DNA from 4 places in the Kitasatospora sp. NPDC088351 genome. Region 2 is predicted to be linked to each of the others. Evidence: riboswitches for the same ligand, from Rfam matches in the RefSeq annotation. Region 2 holds a riboswitch; each other region holds the start of a gene.
The links. Region 2 has a riboswitch for cyclic di-AMP ahead of AB0P06_RS20205 (LysM peptidoglycan-binding domain-containing M23 family metallopeptidase). Riboswitches for the same ligand answer to the same signal wherever they lie in the genome.

Region 1 (5,699 bases), on a different contig from region 2:
CGGACGGCGACCCTGGCCTGACCGACGCGCTGGCGCGTCTCGCGGTCGAGCACGCGGGCGAGGTGCCGGAGATCGAGGTGCTGCCCGGCTCGTACGACCTGCCGGGCGCCCGGCTGCTCGACCTGGTCTCCGTGATGGACCGCCTCCGCTCGCCCGGCGGCTGCCCCTGGGACGCCGAGCAGACCCACGCCAGTCTGGTGAAGTACCTGGTGGAGGAGGCGTACGAGCTGGTCGAGGCGATCGAGGAGGGGGACCGCGACACCCTGCGCGAGGAGCTGGGGGACGTCCTTCTCCAGGTCTTCTTCCACTCCCGGATCGCCGAGGAGCACCCCACCGACCCGTTCTCGGTGGACGACGTGGCCGGGGACATCGTCGAGAAGCTGATGTACCGCCACCCGCATGTGTTCGGGGACGTCGAGGCCGAGGGCGCCGCCGAGGTGGAGGCGAACTGGGAGCAGCTGAAGGCCGCCGAGAAGTCCGAGCGCGAGTCGGTGCTGGACGGCGTGCCGGCCGGGCTGCCCGCGCTGGCGTACGCGGCGAAGCTGGTGTCGCGGGCGCGCCGGGCGGGCTTCACGGGCGTGCCGGACGAGCCGTACGAGCTGCCCGCCGAGCTCACGGCGGAGTCGGCGGGCAGGCTGCTGCTCGCGGTGGCGCAGCGGGCGCACGACGCGGGGGTGGACGTGGACGCCGCGCTGCGGGCGGCGGCGCGCGGCTACCGGGACGCGGTGCGCGCGGCCGAGGGGCTGAAGCCCGAGTAGCCGGGACTGCCCGGGCGGCCGGCTGCCCGGGCAGTCCCGGCAGGGGTCAGACGGGCTGGACGCTCTCCACCGGCCGGCGCTGCGGCGGGACGACCTCACCGATCGCCTCGCCGACCAGGGCGAGCAGCTCGGCGAGCCGTTCCAGGTCGAGGTGGTCGGGCAGCTCGGCGAGCGAGATGATCCGCTCGCCGTCCGGACCGGCCACACAGAACAGGTCGATCGGGCCGAGGTGCTTCTCGGCGGTGTCGACCAGGGCGGCGATGTCGCTCGGGCGGTGGATGTCGCCGCAGACGCCGACGACCGGGCAGCCCGGCCGGTCGAGCTCGGCGGCGAGGTCCTCGGCGATGCCGACCCGCAGGTCGGCGACGAGCACCCCGGAGGCGCCGGCGGAGGTGAAGCGGCGGGCGAGGTCGGCACCCGACCCGCCGTCGAGTACGGCGATGACCACGACTGCCCCGGCTACCCGCATGGTGCGCTCCTTCCAGTGGACGGCACCGCACCGTCGCCCACATTTTTTCGTTGGAGGATCGTAGGCACGTCCTGACCCTCCGCAACAGGGATTACCCCTCAGGTGACCAGGCTCACGCCTGCCGGGCCGGACTTACCCACCGGATACGGTCGTCCCATGCCAGTTCAGCCCGATTCCGCCCGCCCGCCGCTTTTCACGTGGGAGTTCGCCGCCGACCCGTACCCCGCGTACGCGTGGCTGCGCGAGCACGCGCCGGTGCACCGCACCACCCTGCCGAGCGGGGTGGAGGCCTGGCTGGTGACCAGGTACGCGGACGCGCGGCAGGCGCTCGCCGACGGCAGGCTCTCCAAGAACCCCGCCCACCACAGCGGGCAGGCGCACCGCACCGGCCGGGTGGGCATTCCGGGGGAGCGGCAGGCCGATCTGATGACGCACCTGCTGAACATCGACCCGCCGGACCACACCCGGCTGCGCCGGCTGGTGTCGAAGGCGTTCACGCCGCGCCGGGTGGCCGAGTTCGAGCCGCGGGTGCAGCAGCTCACCGACCGGCTGATCGACGGCTTCGCGGAGCGCGGCTCGGCGGACCTGATCCACGAGTTCGCCTTCCCGCTGCCCATCTACGCGATCTGCGACCTGCTCGGCGTGCCGTCCGAGGACCAGGACGACTTCCGGGACTGGGCGGGCATGATGATCCGCCACGGCGGCGGTCAGCGCGGTGGCGTCGGGCGCGCGGTACGGAAGATGCGGGCGTATCTGCTGGAGCTGATCCACCGCAAGCGGGCCGACCTCGGCGACGACCTGATCTCCGGTCTGATCCGGGCCAGTGACCACGGCGAGCACCTGACCGAGAACGAGGCCGCGGCGATGGCCTTCATCCTGCTCTTCGCCGGCTTCGAGACGACCGTCAACCTGATCGGCAACGGCACCTACGCGCTGCTGCGCAACCCCGGCCAGCGGGCCCTGCTGCAGGACTCGATCGTCCGCGGCGAGACCGCGCTGCTGGAGACCGGCATCGAGGAACTCCTGCGCTACGACGGCCCGGTGGAGCTGGCCACCTGGCGCTTCGCCACCACCCCGCTGACCATCGGCGGGGTGGACATCCCGGTCGGCGACCCGGTGCTGGTGGTGCTCGCGGCGGCGGACCGGGACCCGGCGCGGTTCTCCGACGAGAACACCCTCGACCTGGCCCGGACGGACAACCCGCACCTCGGCTTCGGGCACGGCATCCACTACTGCATCGGCGCCCCGCTGGCCCGGTTGGAGGGCCGGGCCGCACTGGCCACGCTGCTCTCCCGGCTGCCCGATCTGCGGCTTGCCGAAAGCCCGGAGAATCTGCGGTGGCGCGGTGGTCTGATCATGCGTGGACTTCGTGAACTGCCGGTCGAATTCACCCCGGAGAGGCCGTCGTCCGAGACCGTCGACTGAGGTTTCCGGCGCGTCAGTCGGGTGCCGTCGACCCGCTCCACGTGGCCTGAATCACCATTAAACCGGACATAGCACCTCGGTTGGTAGGCGCATGACCACGGGCCGTAATTTATGTGTGATGTGGGCGATATGAGCTTGTGATTGATGTGATGATCTGTCTAACCTCCCTGGAGTCCGCTGCTGCGGACCTCGTGCGCGGGACGCCGAATCCTGCCCGCCGCGTCACGGGAAATCGACCAGAACCCTTGGGCAGGGGCGGGGGAACCAGGTTTGTTGCCGTCCCCCACGGCTTGGGGTGAAGCCGCCCGCGCGGGCCGAGACGTTCCGCGTGACGCGGCCGGGCCACCTCCCGGTCCGAACCCGACAGCTCACCTCGCAGGCGTGCGGAGAGGGACATCTTCATGCTGTTCGTTGGAACTGGCCGTCACCGTCGTCGTACCCAGGCCGAGAAGGCCATCGCCGTCGCCGGTGTGGCCGGCGTCGGACTCGCGATGCCGCTCCTCACCGCCTCCGGTGCCTCGGCCGCCCCCGCCTCCACCTGGGACGCGGTCGCCCAGTGCGAGAGCGGCGGCAACTGGAGCATCAACACGGGCAACGGCTTCTACGGCGGCCTGCAGTTCACCTCCAGCACCTGGAAGGCGTACGGCGGCAACGCGTACGCCGCGCAGGCCAACCAGGCCAGCAAGGCCCAGCAGATCTCGGTCGCGGAGAAGGTCCTCGCCTCGCAGGGGCCGGGCGCCTGGCCGGTCTGCTCCCAGAAGGCCGGCCTGACCAAGGGCGGCGCCCCGGCCGCGGTCGACACCTCCGCCGCCGCCAAGCCCGCCACGCCGAAGCCGGCCCAGCCGAAGCCGGTTCAGCAGCAGGCCCAGAAGCCCGCGCAGAAGCCCGTCCAGCAGCAGGCCCCGCAGCCGGCCGCGAAGCCCGCCCAGCCCGCGCAGCAGAACACCCAGGCCCCGGGCTTCTCCGGCAAGGCTGGCTGGGACGCCGACGCGAAGGTGTACTGGTACCAGAACAACGGCGCCTGGTACTGGACCAGCCACCAGAGCGTCTACCAGCAGTACGCCGGCCAGGCCGCGAGCCAGGACTTCCGCCCGGCGGCCGCCCAGAGCGCCCCGGCCGCCGCGCCGAAGAGCGGTCACGGCTACACCGTCCAGTCCGGCGACACGCTGTCCACCATCGCCGCCGCCCAGGGCGTCTCCGGCGGCTGGCAGGCGCTGTACGACGGCAACCGCGGCACCGTCGGCGGCAACCCGAACCTGATCGTCCCCGGCCAGGTGCTCACCCTCGGCTGAGTCCCGCACAGGCGACAGCGGGCGAAGGGGGCCGGATTCGGCCCCCTTCGCCCGCTTCCGGCCCCGTCCATGGGGCAACCAGGTGAACTACCGGTGGGTAGGCAGGCCACACGCTGAGACGGGACCGAGGTCAGCGTGGCCCTGAGAGCCCGTGCGGTTAGGCTCTGGTCGTAACGACTCCGCAATCGTCCCGCCGACATCATCACCGTCAGCCGGACCCCTGCTTCCGCTAGGAGATGCCTCGTGCCGTCCATCGATGTCGTCGTAGCCCGTGAGATTCTCGACTCGCGTGGGAACCCCACGGTCGAGGTCGAGGTCGGCCTCGACGACGGCAGCACCGGCCGTGCCGCTGTCCCGTCGGGTGCCTCGACCGGCGCCTTCGAGGCGCTGGAGCTTCGCGACGGTGACAAGAACCGCTACTTCGGCAAGGGCGTGGAGAAGGCCGTTCTGGCCGTCATCGAGCAGATCGGCCCGGAGCTGGTCGGCTACGACGCCACCGAGCAGCGCCTGATCGACCAGGCCATGCTCGACCTGGACGCCACCCCGGACAAGTCCTCGCTCGGCGCCAACGCCATCCTGGGCGTCTCGCTGGCCGTCGCGCACGCCGCCGCCGAGGCCAGCGACCTGCCGCTGTTCCGCTACCTGGGCGGCCCGAACGCGCACGTCCTGCCGGTCCCGATGATGAACATCCTCAACGGCGGCTCGCACGCGGACTCCAACGTCGACATCCAGGAGTTCATGATCGCCCCGATCGGCGCGGAGTCCTTCTCCGAGGCCGTCCGCTGGGGCGTCGAGGTCTACCACACCCTCAAGGGCGTGCTGAAGGAGCGCGGCCTGTCCACCGGCCTCGGTGACGAGGGCGGCTTCGCGCCGAACCTGGACAGCAACCGCGAGGCCCTGGACCTCATCGTCGAGGCCATCCAGAAGGCCGGCTACGTCCCCGGCAAGGACATCGCGCTCGCCCTGGACGTCGCCGCCTCCGAGTTCCACGAGGACGGCGCCTACCAGTTCGAGGGCAAGGCGCTCTCGGCCAACGAGCTCATCGAGTACTACGCCGAGCTGGTCGCCGCCTACCCGCTGGTCTCCATCGAGGACCCGCTGGACGAGTCGGACTGGGACGGCTGGAAGGCCATGACCGTCAAGCTGGGCGACAAGGTCCAGCTGGTCGGCGACGACCTGTTCGTCACCAACCCGGTCCGCCTGGCCAAGGGCATCGAGACCGCCACCGCCAACGCGCTGCTGGTGAAGGTGAACCAGATCGGCTCGCTGACCGAGACCCTGGACGCCGTCGAGCTGGCCCAGCGCAACGGCTACCGCTGCATGATGTCGCACCGCTCCGGTGAGACCGAGGACGTCACCATCGCCGACCTGGCCGTCGCCACCAACTGCGGCCAGATCAAGACCGGCGCCCCGGCCCGCTCCGAGCGCGTCGCCAAGTACAACCAGCTGCTGCGCATCGAGGAGATCCTCGACGACGCCGCCGAGTACGCCGGCCGCGGCGCCTTCCCGCGCTTCAAGCACGAGGGCTGAGCCCTTCCGGCCCGGTCCCTCGGCCGTCCGGTAGCGCACGCCTGACCGGTGCCCCGCCGTTCACCCCGTAGGGTGGACGGCGGGGCACCGTCGCGACCAGGAGGGGAATCGGGAGATGGCAGGCTGGAGGATTCCGGGCTTGGCGGCCCGTCCCCGGTTCACGAGCCGGGCGACCGTCCTCGTCCTGGTGCTCTGCTCGCTGGTGGCGATCCTCGCCTACCCGAC
Region 2 (5,699 bases):
AGGAGCGCGAGGGGCATGAGAGTCTGCTTTCCAAGACGATTGCATGTGCAACTACCAGCGCCGACAATACGTCTACCATCCAGATACTTGCAAGCGCCGGATATTGCCTAGGTGAACATACGCCACGCTTGCCAGTACCCCTCGGCACGATTAGGTTAGGCTCACCTAACTTACTGGAGGTCAGCCATGAGCCCCGTGGACACCACGGCACCCGAGGCGCCGGAGGCGCCCGAACCCACCGCCGCCGAACGGGTCTGCAGTCTGCTCACCGCCACCTCCTCCGTGGTGATCCGCGCCTGCGGCGAGCACCATGAGCTGGACACCCCGATCGCGGTACAGGGCTCCCGGCTGCGCCTCCACGCCCCCCTCGACGCGCCGCTCACCCTCGCCGCCACCCGCGCGCAGGACGGGCTCGCCGTCGTCCTGGACCTCACCGACATCGCCCCGGTCGCCGTCCGCGACCGCGTCCGCGGCCGGCTCTCCCTGGCCGGCCGGCTCCACCTGGCCCACCTCGCCGACGACGGGCTCGGCGTCCACCTGCGCCTGGACGTCGCACACGCCGTCCTCTCCACCCCGTACGGCACCACCGCGCTGACCGGCGCCGACCTCGCCCTCGCCGGGCCCGACCCGCTCGCCCGCTACGAGGCCGGCCTGCTCACCCACCTCGCCGACGACCACCCGGACGCGCTCGCCGTGCTCACCCGCCTGCTCGACCCGGACCTACTCACCGAGCGGCCCGGGATCCGCCCGCTGGCCCTCGACCGGTACGGCCTGGTGCTGCGCCTGGACCACCCGCACGGCCATCGCGACGTCCGTCTGGTCTTCCCCGAACCCGCCCGGGACGCGGACGAGTTCGGCCACCGGGTACACCAGCTGCTGACCGCCGCACACCGCGCGCTGCCCGCCCACCGGATCTGAACCAGGCCACCGGTCAACTGGGCTGACCAGACGTCAACTTCCCTTGGCGTCACGTAAAACGAAAACGGCCAGCCCGGCTCGCGAGAGGATTTCTCGCGAGCCGGGCCGGCCGACTGGGCGTGTCCCGCGCCCAGGGTGCCACTGTCGGTGCGGCGATCACCCGGTCGAGCGGTCACCCGACATGACCATCCCGAGTGGCCGTACGCCCCGCACCCAGCGGTGGTTCTGATGCCCGATCAGATGGCGACGCCGTGCGCCCGCAGGTAGGCGATCGGGTTGACGTCCGTGCCGTACCCCGCACCGGTGCGGATCTCGAAGTGCAGGTGCGGGCCGGTCACGTTGCCGGTCGCGCCCGAAAGGCCGATCTGCTGGCCGGCGGTGACGGTCTGGCCGATCCTGACGCCGATCGAGGACAGGTGCGCGTACTGGGCGTACTTGCCGTCGGCGAGCTTGATCTCGACCTCGTTGCCGTAGGCGCCGCCGTTGCCGGCCTTCACCACGGTGCCGCCCGCGACGGCGCGCAGCGGGGTGCCGGTGGAGACGACGAAGTCGGCGCCGGTGTGGTGGCCGGAGGACCACATCGAGCCGGCCACGCCGTAGGCGGTGCCGAGCTTCGGGCTGGCGACCGGGGAGACGTAGCTGGCGACGCCGGCCACGGTAACCGGGGCCGGGGTGGCGGGCTTGGCGACCTCGATCTTGGTCTGGACCGGGGTCTGCGGGGCGGGCTTGACCGGCTTGGCGGTCTGAACCGGCTTCGGCGCGGCGGCCGGAGCGGCCGGAGCAACCGGGGCGGCCAGCTTGGCGGCCTCGGCCGGAGCGGCGGCCTTGGCGCCGAGCGCGAGCTTCTGGCCCGGGAAGATCAGGTTCGGGTTGGCACCGACGACCGAGCGGTTCTGCTCGTACAGCGCCTGCCAGCCACCCTCGACCTGCTTGGCGTCGGCGATCTTCGACAGGGTGTCCCCGCCGACGACCTGGTAGCTCTGCTCGACCGGCGCGGCGGCCGGGGCGGCCTGCTGCGGGGCGGCGGCCGGGGCGGCGTCGGCGGTCGAGGAGTTGCTCTGCCGGGGCTTCGCGGCCGGCGCGGTGTGGGCCTGGGCGCTGATCGCGGTCACCAGCGGAAGGGCGAAAGCGGCGCCGGTGACGGCGGTGGCGATACCGATGCGGGCGGCGCGGGGCAGGGCGATACGACGAGCCTGTGCGGGCATGGAAGATTTCCTCTCCGACGCCTACGAGGTGAGCTGTCGGGTTCGGGCTGGAGTTGCCCGGCCGCAATGCGGCTTCACCCCAAGCCGGACCGTGAATTCCGGTCCGGCGACTTACCTTTGGGTCCCCCGCTCCTGCCGTACAGAGTTCAGTTCGCACCACCGGGCAGCGGCAGGACTAGGCGTTCCACCCGGTGGCCGCCCGGGCCGTGGCCGGGCGGTCGCTGAACTAAAACCCATCCGTACGGGCTAAGCAATGTCGATCACGTGAAGTCACCACAAAGCCCCGAGGCGTCGTGACACTCCGAATGATCGGCTGCACGGTACGCACACAATCCATTGACCTGGAGCGACCGCCCGGCGACACTCCGCCGATATTCGCGTCAGTACGCACGCGATCACCTACGGAATGCCATTCGCCGACACACCCCCCGGTGACCCTTGTCACGTCGGCCCGCGGGGCGCACGATCGGGCGGTGGCCACCTCCGAGGCCGGCACCCTGCGCCTGGGCACCGCGCAGGGTCGCTGGGTACTACTGGCGACGGTGCTCGGCTCCAGCATGGCGATGCTCGACGGCACCGTGGTGAACGTCGCCCTGCCCCGGATCGGCGCCGATCTGGGCGCCCCCCTCGCCGCCCTGCAATGGACGCTCAACGCCTATCTGCTGACCCTGGCCGGGCTGATCCTGCTCGGCGGCGCGCTCGGCGACCGCTACGGCCGCCGCCGGGTGTTCCTGATCGGCGTGGTCTGGTTCGCCGTCGCCTCGGCGGCCTGCGCCGCCGCGCCCACCATCGGCGTGCTGGTCATCGCCCGCGCCGTGCAGGGCATCGGCGGCGCCCTGCTCACCCCCGGCTCACTGGCGATGCTCCAGGCCGTCTTCCACCCGGACGACCGCTCGGCGGCGGTCGGCCTCTGGTCCGGCCTCGGCGGGGTGTCGGCCGCGGTCGGGCCGTTCCTCGGCGGCTGGCTGGTGGACGGCCCCGGCTGGCGGTGGATCTTCCTGCTGAACGTCCCGCTCGCCGTCCTGGTGGTCGCGGTGGCGGCCCGGCACGTGCCGGAGAGCCGGGACGAGAGTGCGACCGGCCGGTTCGACGTCCTCGGCGCACTGCTCGCCGCCCTGACCCTGGGCGCGATCACCTACGCGCTGACGGCGGCCGGTGGAGGGGTGTCCGCGTCCGTCTGGGTGACCGGCGTGGCCGGCCTGCTGCTGGGGGCGGCCTTCGTCTCGGTGGAGCGCCGCAGCCCGGAGCCGATGCTGCCGCTCGGCCTCTTCTCCTCCCGGCTGTTCACCGCGGTGAACCTGGTCACCCTCTGCGTGTACGCGGCCTTCAGCGGAGTGTTCTTCCTCCTGGTGGTGCAGTTGCAGACGGTCTCCGGGTTCTCCCCGCTGGTCTCCGGGCTGTCCCTGATCCCGGTCACCGTCCTGATGCTGGCCCTGTCGGCACGCGCCGGGCGGCTCGGCAAGCGGATCGGCCCGCGGCTGCCGCTCACCGTGGGTCCGCTGCTCTGCGCGGGCGGTGTGCTGCTGATGCTGCGGATCGGCCCCGGCGCCTCGTACTGGGCGGACGTGCTGCCCGCCGTCACCGTGCTGGGCTGCGGGATGGTGCTGCTGGTCGCGCCGCTGACCGCCACGGTGCTGGCGGCGGTGGAGGTCCGGCACGCGGGCATCGCCAGCGGTGTCAACAACGCCGCCGCCCGGGCCGCCGGCCTGCTCGCGGTCGCCGCCCTGCCCGCCCTGGCCGGTCTCAGCGGCGAGGCCTACCGGGTGCCCGCCTCGGTGGACTCGGCCTTCCACACCGCGATGCTGATCTGCGCCGGGCTGCTGGTCGCCGGCGCGCTGGTGGCCGTCACCACCGTCCGGGGCAATGTGCTGGCCCCCGAGGACCACCGCCCGGTGGCCGAGCCGGACTGCCAGTGGTCCTGCGGCACCAACGCCCCGCCGCTCGACCCGGGCCACGTCGACGCCGGAACGGCCGAGGGCCCCGCCACCGGAACGGCGGCAGGGCCCTCGGCGAACTGACGGCACACCGGCGCAGGCGCGGCGTCAGTGCAGACGGGGCGTCAGAGGATGTCGCCCGGCGCGTACTTGGCGGCCTCCGGGTACGCGGCCGCGACGGCCTCGACCCGGCGGACCACCTCGGCGACCTGGGCGCCGGCCGCACCGGTGAAGGAGAGCCGGTCGGCGAGCAGCGCGTCCAGGGCGGCCCGGTCCAGCGGGATCCGCTCGTCGGCGGCCAGCCGGTCCAGCAGCTCGTTCTCCCGGGCGCCGGCCCGCATCGCCAGCGCGGAGGCGACGGCGTGCTCCTTGATGACCTCGTGCCCGGTCTCCCGGCCGACGCCCGCCCGCACCGCGCCCATCAGCACCTTGGTGGTGGCCAGGAACGGCAGGTAGCGGTCCAGCTCGGCCTCGATCACGGCCGGGAAGGCGCCGAACTCGTCGAGGACGGTCAGGAAGGTCTCCAGCAGGCCGTCGAAGGCGAAGAAGGCGTCCGGCAGCGCGACCCGGCGGACCACCGAGCAGGAGACGTCGCCCTCGTTCCACTGGTCGCCGCCCAGCTCGGCGGTCATCGAGGCGTAGCCGCGCAGGATGACGGCCAGGCCGTTGACGCGCTCGCAGGAGCGGGTGTTCATCTTGTGCGGCATCGCGGAGGAGCCGACCTGGCCCTCCTTGAAGCCCTCGGTGACCAGCTCGTGGCCGGCCATCAGACGGATGGTCTTGGCCAGGCTGGAGGGCGCGGCGGAGAGCTGGACGAGGGCGGTGAGCACCTCGAAGTCCAGCGAGCGCGGGTAGACCTGGCCGACGCTGGTCAGCACGTTCTGGAAGCCGAGGTGGCCGGCCACCCGGCGCTCCAGCTCGGCGAGCTTGTCGGTGTCGCCGCCGAGCAGGTCCAGCATGTCCTGGGCGGTGCCGACCGGGCCCTTGATCCCGCGCAGCGGGTAGCGGGCGATCAGCTCCTCCAGGCGGCTGAAGGCGACCAGCAGCTCGTCGGCGACGGTCGCGAAGCGCTTGCCCAGGGTGGTGGCCTGCGCGGCCACGTTGTGCGAACGGCCGGCCATGACCAGCTCGGCGTGCTGGGCGGAGAGACGGCCGAGGCGGACCAGGACGGCCACCGTGCGGTCCCGCACGTGCTCCAGCGACTGGCGGATCTGCAGCTGCTCGACGTTCTCGGTCAGATCCCGGGAGGTCATCCCCTTGTGGATCTGCTCGTGACCGGCGAGCTCGCTGAACTCCTCGATCCGGGCCTTCACGTCGTGGCGGGTGATCCGCTCACGGGCGGCGATGGAGCCGAGGTCGACCTGGTCGACCACGCGCTCGTAGTCGGCGACGGCGGTGGCGGGCACCTCGACACCGAGGTCCTGCTGGGCCTTCAGGACGGCGAGCCACAGGTGGCGCTCGAGGACCACCTTGTGCTCGGGGGACCACAGCTGGGCCAGGGTCGCCGAGGCGTACCGGGAGGCCAGGACATTGGGGATCTGGGGCTTCGCGCTCACGCTTCGCAAGCCTAACAGCCGAGGTCAGCCGGAACGGCCGCGCATCGGGTAGGCTGGGTCACTTGAGCACGGAAAATTAGAGGCAC
Region 3 (5,699 bases), on a different contig from region 2:
CAGTTCGGCCCCGGCGGTGAGCCGGCCCGGCCCGGCACCGGCGCCGAGCACCAGGTTCCGGTAGCCCGGGTCGACCAGCGACAGGCCCGTCGACCCCGCCAGCGCCTGGGCCCGCTCGGTCAGCAGGGCCGCCACCGCGGCCCCGTCATCCGCCACCCGGCCCGCGACCGGCGCCGCCGGGGCGGCCCTGGGCAGCGAGAGCTGGGCCAGTCCGCCCACCGCGAGCAGCAGCGCACCGCGCCGGGACAGCACGCCACAGCGGGCTCCGGCGTCGGTGGCAGAGGTCCGGCCGGTCCGCCTCAGAGCCGGACCACCCCCGCGACGGGCATCGCGCTGACGCTCTCGAAGCGGACCTTGGCACCCGGGTAGGGGGCGTGCACGATCACCCCGCCGCCGGCGTACATGCCGACGTGGTGCATGTCCCGGTAGAAGATCACCAGGTCTCCCGGTCGCGCGTCTGAGAGGCTGACCCGCCGGCCGGCGAACGCCTGGGCCTGCGAGGTCCGCGGCAGGGTCACTCCGGCCTGCTGCCAGCTCCAGTACATCAGACCGGAGCAGTCGAACGCTCGCGGTCCGGCGGATCCGTACACATAGGGCGAGCCGATCATCTTCACGGCGGCGGCCAGCGCGGCGGCACCGCGCTCCGAGGCGGGCGGGACGCTCCCGAGGTCGAGCCGGTCGGTACCGCGGGTGGCACGCTGCTCGGCCTCCCGGGCGTCCTGGGCCGCCATCCTGGCCCGCTCGGTGGCGCTCAGACCGTTGAGCAGCTTCTGCGCCCCGGCCAGCCGCTGCTGGATCTGTTGCTTGCTGTCGGCGAGGGCACGGCGGATCTGCTCCAGTTCGGAGAGCTTGGCGGAGGTCTCGGCCCGGCGCTGGTCGAGCCGGCGCTGGCGCGACACCACCTCGTGCAGCGTGTCGTTCTGCCGCTCGGCGGCCTGGTCGAGGGAGCGCGCCCGGGACAGATAGCCCTCGGGGTCGGTGGAGAGCATCAGCTGGACGGTCTGCGCCAGGCCGCCGGCCCGGTACTCGGCGCCGGCGACGGTGGCGAGGTCGCCGCGCAGCCGGTTGAGCTCGTCCTGGCCGACGGCGATCTGCTGCTGGAGCGTGCCGGCCTCGCTCTGCAGCCGCTGCTGCGCGTCCAGCGCCGCGTTGTACTTCTCCGACGCCTGTTCGGCCTCGTCGTACAGCTGGTCGATCCGCACCTTGACGTCCTTGCGGTTCTGCGGCCCGTCCGGTGAGCCCGGGGCGGCATGGGCGCTGCCGCCCACGGCCACGCCCAGGACGGTGGTGGCCGCCGCGGTCAGCACCAGCGCGCGGGCGAGGGTGTGCGCACCCGACTGTGGGGAACGGCGGTGCACGGCCATCCGACTGCGGCTCCAATTCTGCGTCCCGGCCTGTGGCCGCTCCGGTGCGGGCGGCTCTGGAAGCGGGTGTCCGGTGGCAGACGTTAGCGAGTCCGGGCGAGCGAGTCCAAACCCCTACCAACCCGAATATTTGACCCTGAATCGGACAGGCGTCCGGCCGGCCGGAAAAGCCGCAGGCCCGGCCTCCCGCGAGGGAGACCGGGCCTGCGAAAGCCTGACTCGGGGTCAGAGCCGCACGATGGTGGAGACCGGCATGTTGGAGGCCGACTCGTAGCGGACCGAGGCGCCGGGCTTGGGCGCGTGGATGACCTGGCCGCCACCGACGTAGATGCCCACGTGGTGGTTGTCGCCGTAGAAGATCACCAGGTCGCCGGGCTGGGCGTTGGCGATGTTCGAGCCGATCCGGGTGCCGGCGTTGGCCTGGGCCTGCGAGGTGCGCGGCAGCGACACGTTCGCCTGGGCGTACGCCCAGCTGGTGAGGCCGGAGCAGTCGAAGGAGTTCGGGCCGGTGGCGCCGTAGACGTACGGCGCGCCGAGCTTGCTCTCGGCGGCCGCGATCGCGGCGGCGGCCCGCGAGCCGTTGGCGGCCGGGGCGCTGGGCGCGGACGACGTGGACGGCGTGGACGACGCCGACGGCTTGGTGACGGGCGAGGATGACGGGGTGCCCAGGTCGCCGCGGCCGTTGTCGCGGGATGCCCGGTCGGCCTCGGCCTTCGCGGTCGCCTTGGCGGCGTCCGCCTTGGCCTTGGCCTCGGCGGCGGCCTTCTCCTCGGCCGCGCGCAGCGCCTCGCGCTCCTGCTCGGTCAGCGTGTTGAGCAGTTCCTGGGCCTTGGCCAGCTTGCCCTGGATCTCCTCCTTGGACGCCTTCAGCTGCTGGGTGGTGGCCTCCAGCTCGCCGAGCTTGTTCTGGGCCTCGGTGCGGTCCTGGTCGAGCCTGCGCTGCTGCTCCTGGAGCTCCTTCAGCTGGCCCGACTGCGAGCTGCCGGCCTGCGTCAGGGTGCCGGCCTGGGTGAGGAAGTTGTCCGGGCTGGAGGAGAGCATCAGCTGAACGGTCGGCGATATGCCGCCGTTGCGGTACTGCTCGCCGGCGATCTCGGCGAGGCCGCCCTGCAGATCGGTCACCTGCGACTGCTGGCGGGCCACCTTGTCCTGGAGCTCGCCGACCTGCTTCTGCAGCTCCTGCTGCTTGGCCTGGGCGCCGTTGTACTGCTCGGTGGCGACCTCGGCCTGCTCGTTGAGCTTGTCGACCTGCTCCTTGACCTGATCCTTGGTCGGCGTCGGGTCGGCGTGCGCGCCCGACTGCGCGGAGAGGGCCACGGCCGCTGCGGCGGCTGCGGTCAGGATGGAGACGCGGGCACGGCCGGCGGGCTTGGGACGACGATGGGACGCCACGAAGGCGGACTCCTTCTTCCTACGTCCGCCTACCGGGTGAGCTGACGGGTTCGGGCCGGAAGCGTGCCCTACGGCGCCTCACCGACCGTTCCACCGGTCGACCTGGCGCCGATTCACCCCGGAGGAACTTGGTTCCCCGGCTCCGCTCCACAGCGTCCCCGACTGCTGGACTCCCCGTCGGGCAGTCACCTGCCCCGCTGCTTCACGAACTCGACGGTAACCCCCGCCGTCACCCGGGATGGGTGATCGACTGCACGGTGGTTCGAGGCATGACCCTAGTAACAGAACCGTGATCCGTTCAAATCCTTGTCAGAAAAAAGACGGAAGAATACCCAAGTTCATTTGTGAATATGACCGAATGTGATCACAACCGCACGCGGGGCTGATCATTACTCACAATGCGGGTCGAGAGCGCCCGACCGGGGCGTGTCCCACATCACAGCAGCGGGCCGGCCCGGCCGGGCGTGTCGACCTATCAGGGAATGTCCGGATCGGGGGCTTCTGCCCCCAATCGACGAACCGTCAGACCCGGCGGATGGCGTTGATCTTCATCGCGTCGGCCTTCATCACCTTCACCACGTCACCGGTGTGCGGCGCGTGCACCACCATGCCGTTGCCGATGTACATCGCGACATGGCTGCGGTCGTCGCGGTAGATGATCAGGTCACCGGGCTGCGCCTGGTCCAGCGAGGGGACCCGGGTGCCGACGCCGGCCTGCGCCTGCGAGGTGCGCGGCAACGAGACATTGGCCTGCTTGTACGCCCAGACCATCAGACCGGAGCAGTCGAAGGTGCTCGGCCCGATGGCACCCCAGACGTACGGCGAGCCCTGCTTGCTCATCGCCTTGGCGACGGCCACCCCGGCGTACCCGCCGGCCTGCGGCAGGCTGCTCAGGTCGGTGCGCTCGCTGCCGCGCGAGGCCCGGTCGTCCTGCTGCTGCTGCGCCTTCAGGGCGGCCCGGTCGGCCGCGCTGAGCGAGTTCAGCAGCGTCTGGGCCTCCTTGAGCTTCTGGTTGACGTCCGCCTTGGCCTGGTTCAGATCCTTGGTGGTGCTGTCCAGGGAGGCGAGGACGGCGGCCGCCTCGGCCTTCTGCTGGTCCAGGCGGCGCTGCTGGTCCTGCAGGCCCTTGAGCGCCTCGGACTGGCTGGAGCTGGCCTGCTGGACGCTGGAGGCCTTGTCCAGGTAACCCGACGGGTCGGAGGAGAGCATCAGCTGCACGGACGGGTCGATGCCGCCGGTGCGGTACTGCTCGCCCGCCACCTCGGCCAGCCCGGCCTGAAGCTGCGTCATCTGGTCCTGGCCGCGGGCCACCTGGTCCTGGAGCTGGTCCGCCTGCTTGCGCAGCTGGTCGGCCCGCTCCTTGGCGCCGTTGTACTTCTCGGCCGCCTGCTCCTGCTCCTCGTTCAGCTGGTCGATCTGCGCCTTCACGTCCTCCTTCTTGGGGGAGGGCGCGGCGTGGGCGCCGACCTGGGCGGAGAGGGCGACCGCGGTCGCAGCGGCAGCGGTGAGCACGGAGACCCGCGCGCGGCTCGGCTGCTTGGGACGGCGGTGGGAGGCCAAAGTGATCGGTTCCTTCTTCCAACGGACTCACCCGTTTGAGTGAGGATCCGGAAAATAGGTTTGACGCCAGACCCTAGTGAAGATCCACGCTTTCCGCCACTCCCCCGATGGCGTGAACCTCCACCGGCGGCCTGACTTCACGGGATCCACACACTGCCGCAAACCGGGCGCTGACCAGCGGTCACTCCGGTCCCTCCGGCATCAGGGCCGGGCCAGCCGGTTCAGCAGCAGGACGGAGGCGACGGGGCGCGCGCCCGCCTTGCGCACGCCCTCCGCGACCTCCCGGTCGGTGGAGACCACCACCACCGGCCGGCCCTGCGGCTCGGCCCGCACCAGACGGCGGATCAGCTCGTCCGCCGTCTCCCCGGTCCGGCTGAAGCGCACCCGCACCCCGCGCGGCGGCGCCATGATCACCGGCACGTCCAGGTCCTGCCCGTCGAACACACAGGTGACCTCCGCCTGGGTGCGCTGGGCCAGCATCGCCAGCCCACCCAGCAACCGGATCCGCTGCTGCTCCAGCGGCAGCGCCGGATAACCGGTCTTGGTCACGTTGTAGCCGTCCACCACCAGATGCACCTGCGGGATCGCCAGCAGCTGGTCCAGCAGCGCCGGATCGTCCTCCGCCAGCCCGCGCCGGGCCACGTCGTGCGGCGAGGCCGAGCCCGGCACCACCGCCTCCACCAGGTCCGCCGGGCGGATCTGGGAGACCGGCAGCGCCAGCTCCCGCTGCAGGCCCTGCGCCGACTGCAGCACGGTGTCCAGCAGCAGCCGCAGCCGCATGTCCTCGACGCTGCGCCCCTCGCGGGCCGAACGGCGGCCCTGCTCGGCGGCGGTCTCCAGTTCGGAGATCCGGTGCCGCAGCCGCCGGGCCTCACTCTCACCCGCGCTGCGCTCGGCGGCCGCCTGCGTCCTCAGCGCCTCCAGCTCGGCGGTGACCCGGCGGGTCTCCGCCTGCGCCCGGCGGGTGTCGCTCTCCAGCGACCGCACCTTCTTGCGCAGCGACTCGGCCTCCTTGCGGACGTCCTCCGACTCGGCCCGCTGCCGGTCCAGGTCCGCCCGGGCGGAGGCCCGTACCTCCGCCAGCTCCGCCTGCAGCTTCTCCGCCAGCCGGGCCGCCTCGGCGGCGGCGCCCTCGGCGCCGGCCCGCTCGGCCTGCTCCCCCGCCTCGGCGACCAGCCGGCTCCAGCCCGCCGACCGCACCAGATAGGCGGCGGCCGCCACGTCCATCGGGTCGGCGGCGCCGGGCACATGGCCCGCCTCCAGCGCCTTCACCAGGTCCGGCTGGCCCAGCCGCAGCCGCTCCGCTATCCGGAGCCGGAAGGCCGGCTCCGACTCCAGTGCGGCGGCCAGCGCGGTGGCCGCGTACTTGGCCCGCCGGGCCGG
Region 4 (5,699 bases), on a different contig from region 2:
CAGGAGCGGCTGCACGCGGAGGCCGAGTGGCAGGGCGAGGTGGCGGCCGGCCTGCTGCGGCGGGCGGACCTGGTGACCTGGCCCCGGCTGTACACGCTGCTGCTGCACGCCTACGGGGTGGACGTCGCGGACGAGGCGGCGGTGCGGGCCTGGCTGGAGGGGTTCCGGGAGCTGGCGGAGGAGGACCGGCTGGCCGCGTTCGCGGCGCTGGAGCCGGCCGGCTGGGTGGACGAGACGGCCGGTGAGGGCTGGGGCCCGGCCCGGGTGCTCACGGTCGGGATGGCCACCGACGGCGCCCGGCGGCTGCTGGAGCAGGGCCTGATGCGGCGCAGCTACCGCAACCTGGCGGAGCTGACCGCGCTCGGCCGGCCGATGCCGGACGAGCTGACCGGGGACTTCGGGGCGTTCGAGGAGGCGGCCGCCGAGGCGGCGCTGGAGCTGGCCGGCCGGTGGACGGTGCCGGGGCTGCCGCGGCTGCTGGTGGCGGAGTTCCCGGACCTGGCGCCGGAGCCGGGGCAGGAGGAGATCGACGCGTACCTGGCCGGGCTGCCCGACGGGGCCTGAGCCCTCCGGGTCCTGGAACGCGGAGGTGCCCCGGCCGCTGCTCGGACCGGGGCACCTCCGGGGCGTCAGGGGGTGATGCCGCGCTGCTCGAACCAGGTCTCCGGGTCGACCGGGGCACCGCCGCCGGGGCGGACCTCCAGGTGCAGGTGCGGGCCGGTGACGTTGCCGGTGGCGCCGACCTTGCCGATCTGCTGGCCGGGGACGACCTTGCCGGTGCCCTTGATGATCGAGGAGAGGTGGCAGTACCAGATCTCGGTGCCGTCGGGCAGCGTCTCGACGATCCGGTAGCCGTACGAGCCGGACCAGCCGGCCGAGGTGATGGTGCCCTGGCCGACGGCGTAGACCGGGGTACCGGTGGAGGCCGCGAAGTCCAGGCCGGTGTGCAGGTGGGCCCAGTAGGAGGCGCTCTGGCCGTAGTGGGCGGAGAGGTTGTAGTCGCGCACCGGCAGGTTGATGGCGGCGAGCTTGGCCCTCTCGGCCTCCTCGGCGGCCCGCTTGGCCTCCGCCTGCTGGGCGGCGCGCTTGGCCTCGGCCTCCTGGGCGGCCTGGACGCGGGCGTTCTCCTCGGCGGCGGTGCGCTGGCTGTCGGCCTGCTGCTGGATGCGGGCGGCGAGCGCGAGGCCGGGGTCGGCGGAGAGGGCGACCGGGGTCTCGTCCGGGGCCTCGATGGCCGGCGCGGCGGCCGGGGTGGCGGAGGCGAAGCCGGTGGCGCCGAGGGTGGCGGCCACGGCGGTGACGCCGAGCAGTGGAGCGGTGCCGCGGGCCTGGCGCGGCATCCGGTGCCGGTTGGCGTCGGCGGGCTGCGGGCCGGTCTCGTCCGCGGGGCCGCCGTAGCCGCCCTCGTGGGCGGCGGGCCGCGGGTGGTCGAGCAGCTGGGTGCCGGCGGCGGAGCCGGGCAGGTGTGCCGGAGAGTACGTCGACGCCACGGAGGCGCGCTCCTTTCCTTCCTTCGCGCCTACCGGGTTAGCTGACGGGTTCGGAGCAGGAAGGTCTCCTACGGCTGGGCCTGGGCCCGGCCGATTCACCCCAAGGAACGTGGTTCCCCGGCTCCCTGACCTGCCCGGGGGCGGGTCGTCGGGATTAGGCGACGGCGCACGGTGCCGTCTGGGTACGGCGTTGACAACCGCGCTGCGTTATCAAACGTTAATCCTAGGCGCCCCTGATTCCAAGCCATCCGTTCGGGACAACCGGATACAGCACGGGCACCACGCGACCCGATGGGCGTTTTGGGACGATTGACGACAACTGACACTACCGAACGTGATTGGACGTCAACGAACGACCCCCCATTTGAGTAGTTCTACTCATGTGCGTCCGCTCGGGGCGCCGCCATCCTGACGCCATGAACGCACCGATGCAGTCCCGCACCACGGCCGCGTACCACGTCCAGGCCGTGCTCTCCTTCGCCCTGTCCGCCGCCGCCCTCGCGATCGGGATCGCCTACCTCCCGGTCGGGGGGTGGACCAGGGCCTTCCTCGGACTCGGCCTGCTCTACACCGTCACCTCCTCGTTCACCCTGGCCAAGGTGGTCCGGGACAAGCAGGAGACCAGCGAGATCGTCACCCGGGTGGACCAGGCCCGGCTGGAGAAGCTGCTCAGCGAGCACGACCCGTTCAAGGTGGAAGGGATCTGAGCGGGCACCACGGAACGGGCACCTCCGAAGCCGTCGCACATCGATAGCTTGACGGCTAAGGCTATTAGCCTTAGCTTTATGGCTATCGGCAGCACCGCCGATGACACGCCCCGGCGGCCCGAGGAGACCCACGATGTCCGGCATCACCACCCCCACCACCCAGTACCTCGACGTCCCCGGCGGCCGGCTGGCCTTCGACGACACCGGGCGGGGCGACGGCACCCCGGTCGTCCTGCTCCCCGGGATGCTCGACAGCCGGGCCGCGTACCGGCACCTGCGACCGCTGCTGGTGGCCGCCGGCCGCCGGGTGATCACCATGGACCTGCGCGGCTTCGGCGAGTCCTCGATCGCCTGGGACGACTACTCGCCCGCCGCGGTCGCCACCGACGTCATCGCCCTGCTCGACCACCTCGGCATCCGGAGCGCCGTGCTGGCCGGCAACTCGTACACCGGCGCCACCGTGGTCAAGGCCGCCGGGGACGCACCCGAGCGGGTCGCCGGGATCGTCCTGCTGAACGCCTTCGTCGAGAACCCGCCGCCGAACCTGATGCAGCGCGCCGTGTTCGGCCTGATGGGCCCGCTGCTGACCTACGTCCCCGCCTCCTGGGGCCTCTACCACCGCAAGATGGCGTTCCCGACCGCCAAGCCGGCCGACTTCGACGCCTACGTGGACGGCCTGGTCGCCGCGCTGCGCACGCCCGGCCGCCGGACCGCCGTCCGGGGCCAGCTCCGCGGGGACTCGTCGCCGGTCGGCTGGACCGCCGCGGTGCGGTGCCCGGCGCTGGTCGTGATGGGCGCCAAGGACCCCGACTTCCCGAACCCGGAGCTGGTCGCCGACCGGCAGACGGCCGCGCTCGGGGCCCGCAAGGTGATGATCGAGGGCGCCGGGCACTACCCGATGGCCGACCACCCGCAGGCCACCGCCGACGCGCTGCTGCCCTTCCTCGCCGAACTCTCCTGAGCCCCGGCCCCCGCACCACACGCCCCCTGCCCCGCCCCACGAACCCCCGGAGACCGCGCATGCCCCGAGTAGGACTGACCCCCGACCAGGTCGTCGGCCACGCCCTCGCCCTCATCGACGAGCAGGGCCCCGAGGCCCTCACCCTGGCCGCCGTCGCCGGCCGGGCCGGCGTGGCCACCCCCTCGCTGTACAAGCACGTCAGCGGCGGCCTCGCCGAGCTGCGCCGGCTGGTCGCCGTCCGGGTCACCGAGGAACTGGCCGACCGCCTCGCCGAGGCCGCCCTCGGCCGCGGCGGCGGCGACGCGGTGGCCGCCGTCCTGCGGGCCTACCACGCCTACGCCACCGAGCACCCGCACCGCTACAACGCGCTGCCGCAGGCCCCCCGGCCGGACGACGACCTGACCCGGGCGGCCGGCCGGCTGGTCGGGGTGATCGTCGCGGTGCTCCGCGAGTACGGGCTGGACGGCCCCGAGGCGATCCACGCCGCCCGCACCGTCCGCTCGGTGGCCCATGGCTTCGCCTCGCTCTCCATCGGCGGTGGCTTCCAGCTCGCGGAGGACCTCTCGGTCACCCAGGACCGTCTGATCGCGGTCCTCACCAGCGGCCTCCGCGACTGGCCGAAGGCCTGACGGGGCCGTCCGCGGGGGCGGACGGCCCCGCTCCGCACCACCCCCGACCCGCCCGTTCGCACCCGCACGATGCCCCGGCCCGCGCCCAGCCCGTACCCGGCCCGCTCCCAGCCGGTCCCGTCCGACCGCCCCGCACCGCCCCGCACCGCCCGCCACCTGGCCGATCGGGCCCGAAGGACGTCTGATTGACGCCGTATTGACGGGATATTGACGAGATCCAGTCACTTGGCGAGATCCGTTCACACCTTCGTAGGATCATCACCCTAGAATTCGCGGCGTGACGATGACTCAGTGGTGTGCAACGGCAACCGGCGTAATCGCCGCCCTCGCCCTCGTGGCCGCCGCCCGCTACCGCGCGGTCTCCGCCACCCAGCGCCGCCGCGCCGACCAGCAGCGGCGCGACATCGCCCGGCTGACGGAGCGGCTCGACGCCGAACTGTCCCGGCGCGGCTCCGAACTGGCCGCCGTCCAGCAGGAGCAGGAGCTCAACGCCTCCACCCAGCGGGCCTTCCTCAGCGTGGCCCGCCGGATCCTCGTCATGGCCCACGACCAGCAGGCCCTGCTGGACGAGATGGAGCGCACCCACGACGACCCGGCGCTGCTGGAAGGCCTGCTCAAGGCGGACCACGCCGCCGCCCAACAGGCCCGGCTCGCCCAGACGCTGGCCGTCCTCTGCGGCGCCAGGGCCGGACGGCACTGGCCCGAGCCCGTCTCCCTGGAGGACGTGGTGCGCGGCGCCCAGTCGCGCATCCTGCCCTTCCAGCGGGTGGTGGTCCGCAGCCGGATCGAGACCGCCGTGGTCGGCGCCGCCGCCGAGGCGCTGATCCACGCCGTGGCCGAGCTGCTGGACAACGCCACCCGCTACTCCCCGCCCAGCACCCAGGTGTTCGTCACCCTGATGCCGGTGCACAACGGCGCCGTCGTCGAGATCGACGACGGCGGCGTCGGCATGCCCGAGCAGGCCGTCGCCAAGGCGGCCTCCGCCCTGGCCGGCGGCACCTCGCTGGAGGTCTCCCGCCTCGGCGAGGTACCGCAGTTGGGTCTCGCGGCGGTCGGCCGGCTCGCCGAGCAGTACGGCTTCCGGGTCACCCTCAGCTCGGCGCCGTCACCGTACGGCGGGGTGCGGGTGGTGGTGCTGCTGCCGAACGCGCTGCTCACCGAACCGCTGCCGCCGACCGTCCCGGGCCTGGGCCCGGACGACCGGGCGTTCACGGCCGGCCCCCGCCAGGCCGTGCCTCCCCCGTACCCGTACCCGTCCGTGCACGGCTCCGGGCACGGCTCCGTGCACCCGCTGCTGGAGACCCCGCCGGCCGGTCCGCTCCCCGAGGCCGGTCCCACCCCGCCGCCCCTGCCCCGCCGGAGCCACCGGCGCGACCGCGGCAACCGCACCGCCCAGGGCACCGCCCCCACGCCCCCGCCCACGCCTCCGTACCGCTCGGCCCGGGAGGCGCAGGCGTTCATGGCGATGTTCCAGGCCGGCACCGCCAGCGGCCGCTCGGCGGTCCGGGCCCGGGTCCAGGCCCAGGCACAGCCCGACCCTTCCCTTCCCGTTTCCCCCCGACTTCCCCAGCGCTCCGGAGAGTTCCATGACCACCACCCCTGATCTCGGCTGGCTGCTCGCCGACATCATCTCCGTCCCCGAGGTCCAGCACGCCGTCGTGGTGTCCAACGACGGCCTGGAGATCGGCCGCAGCGCGGGCATCGTGCGTGAGGACGCCGAGCGGCTCGCCGCCGCCTGCTCGGGCCTGCAGTCCCTGGCCCGCGGGGTCGCCCAGGGCTTCGGCGGCCAGGGCAGCGCCACCCGCCAGATCATCATCGAGTACGGCGGCGGGTACCTCTTCATCGTCGCCGCCGGAGCCGGCGCCCATCTGGCCGTGGTGACCGGCGAGGCCGTGGACGCCGGTCTGGTCGC

Region 1: linked by a shared signal. The riboswitch ahead of AB0P06_RS11910 (transglycosylase family protein) and the one ahead of AB0P06_RS20205 (LysM peptidoglycan-binding domain-containing M23 family metallopeptidase) in region 2 are both predicted to bind cyclic di-AMP.
Region 3: linked by a shared signal. The riboswitch ahead of AB0P06_RS12785 (NlpC/P60 family protein) and the one ahead of AB0P06_RS20205 (LysM peptidoglycan-binding domain-containing M23 family metallopeptidase) in region 2 are both predicted to bind cyclic di-AMP.
Region 4: linked by a shared signal. The riboswitch ahead of AB0P06_RS25145 (M23 family metallopeptidase) and the one ahead of AB0P06_RS20205 (LysM peptidoglycan-binding domain-containing M23 family metallopeptidase) in region 2 are both predicted to bind cyclic di-AMP.

What each region holds. Positions count from the first base shown of each region.
Region 1 covers NZ_JBFBIL010000011.1:154,452-160,150, forward strand. Annotated here, with positions in the region: gene AB0P06_RS11895 (MazG family protein) at 1-758, shown strand, start outside; gene AB0P06_RS11900 (SDR family NAD(P)-dependent oxidoreductase) at 805-1,227, opposite strand; gene AB0P06_RS11905 (cytochrome P450) at 1,384-2,652, shown strand; cyclic di-AMP (ydaO/yuaA leader) riboswitch at 2,877-3,048, shown strand; gene AB0P06_RS11910 (transglycosylase family protein) at 3,054-3,944, shown strand; gene eno (phosphopyruvate hydratase) at 4,188-5,474, shown strand; gene AB0P06_RS11920 (septum formation initiator family protein) at 5,614-5,699, shown strand, end outside.
Region 2 covers NZ_JBFBIL010000027.1:57,985-63,683, forward strand. Annotated here, with positions in the region: gene AB0P06_RS20195 (MFS transporter) at 1-17, opposite strand, end outside; gene AB0P06_RS20200 (DUF2470 domain-containing protein) at 187-918, shown strand; gene AB0P06_RS20205 (LysM peptidoglycan-binding domain-containing M23 family metallopeptidase) at 1,155-2,123, opposite strand; cyclic di-AMP (ydaO/yuaA leader) riboswitch at 2,127-2,285, opposite strand; gene AB0P06_RS20210 (MFS transporter) at 2,597-4,141, shown strand; gene purB (adenylosuccinate lyase) at 4,183-5,613, opposite strand.
Region 3 covers NZ_JBFBIL010000013.1:8,532-14,230, reverse strand. Annotated here, with positions in the region: gene AB0P06_RS12795 (hypothetical protein) at 1-252, opposite strand, end outside; gene AB0P06_RS12790 (NlpC/P60 family protein) at 300-1,364, opposite strand; gene AB0P06_RS12785 (NlpC/P60 family protein) at 1,590-2,756, opposite strand; cyclic di-AMP (ydaO/yuaA leader) riboswitch at 2,767-2,921, opposite strand; gene AB0P06_RS12780 (NlpC/P60 family protein) at 3,279-4,316, opposite strand; gene AB0P06_RS12775 (NYN domain-containing protein) at 4,518-5,699, opposite strand, start outside.
Region 4 covers NZ_JBFBIL010000040.1:34,064-39,762, forward strand. Annotated here, with positions in the region: gene AB0P06_RS25140 (hypothetical protein) at 1-564, shown strand, start outside; gene AB0P06_RS25145 (M23 family metallopeptidase) at 630-1,490, opposite strand; cyclic di-AMP (ydaO/yuaA leader) riboswitch at 1,503-1,661, opposite strand; gene AB0P06_RS25150 (YiaA/YiaB family inner membrane protein) at 1,907-2,197, shown strand; gene AB0P06_RS25155 (alpha/beta hydrolase) at 2,331-3,158, shown strand; gene AB0P06_RS25160 (TetR-like C-terminal domain-containing protein) at 3,218-3,787, shown strand; gene AB0P06_RS25165 (sensor histidine kinase) at 4,071-5,390, shown strand; gene AB0P06_RS25170 (roadblock/LC7 domain-containing protein) at 5,374-5,699, shown strand, end outside.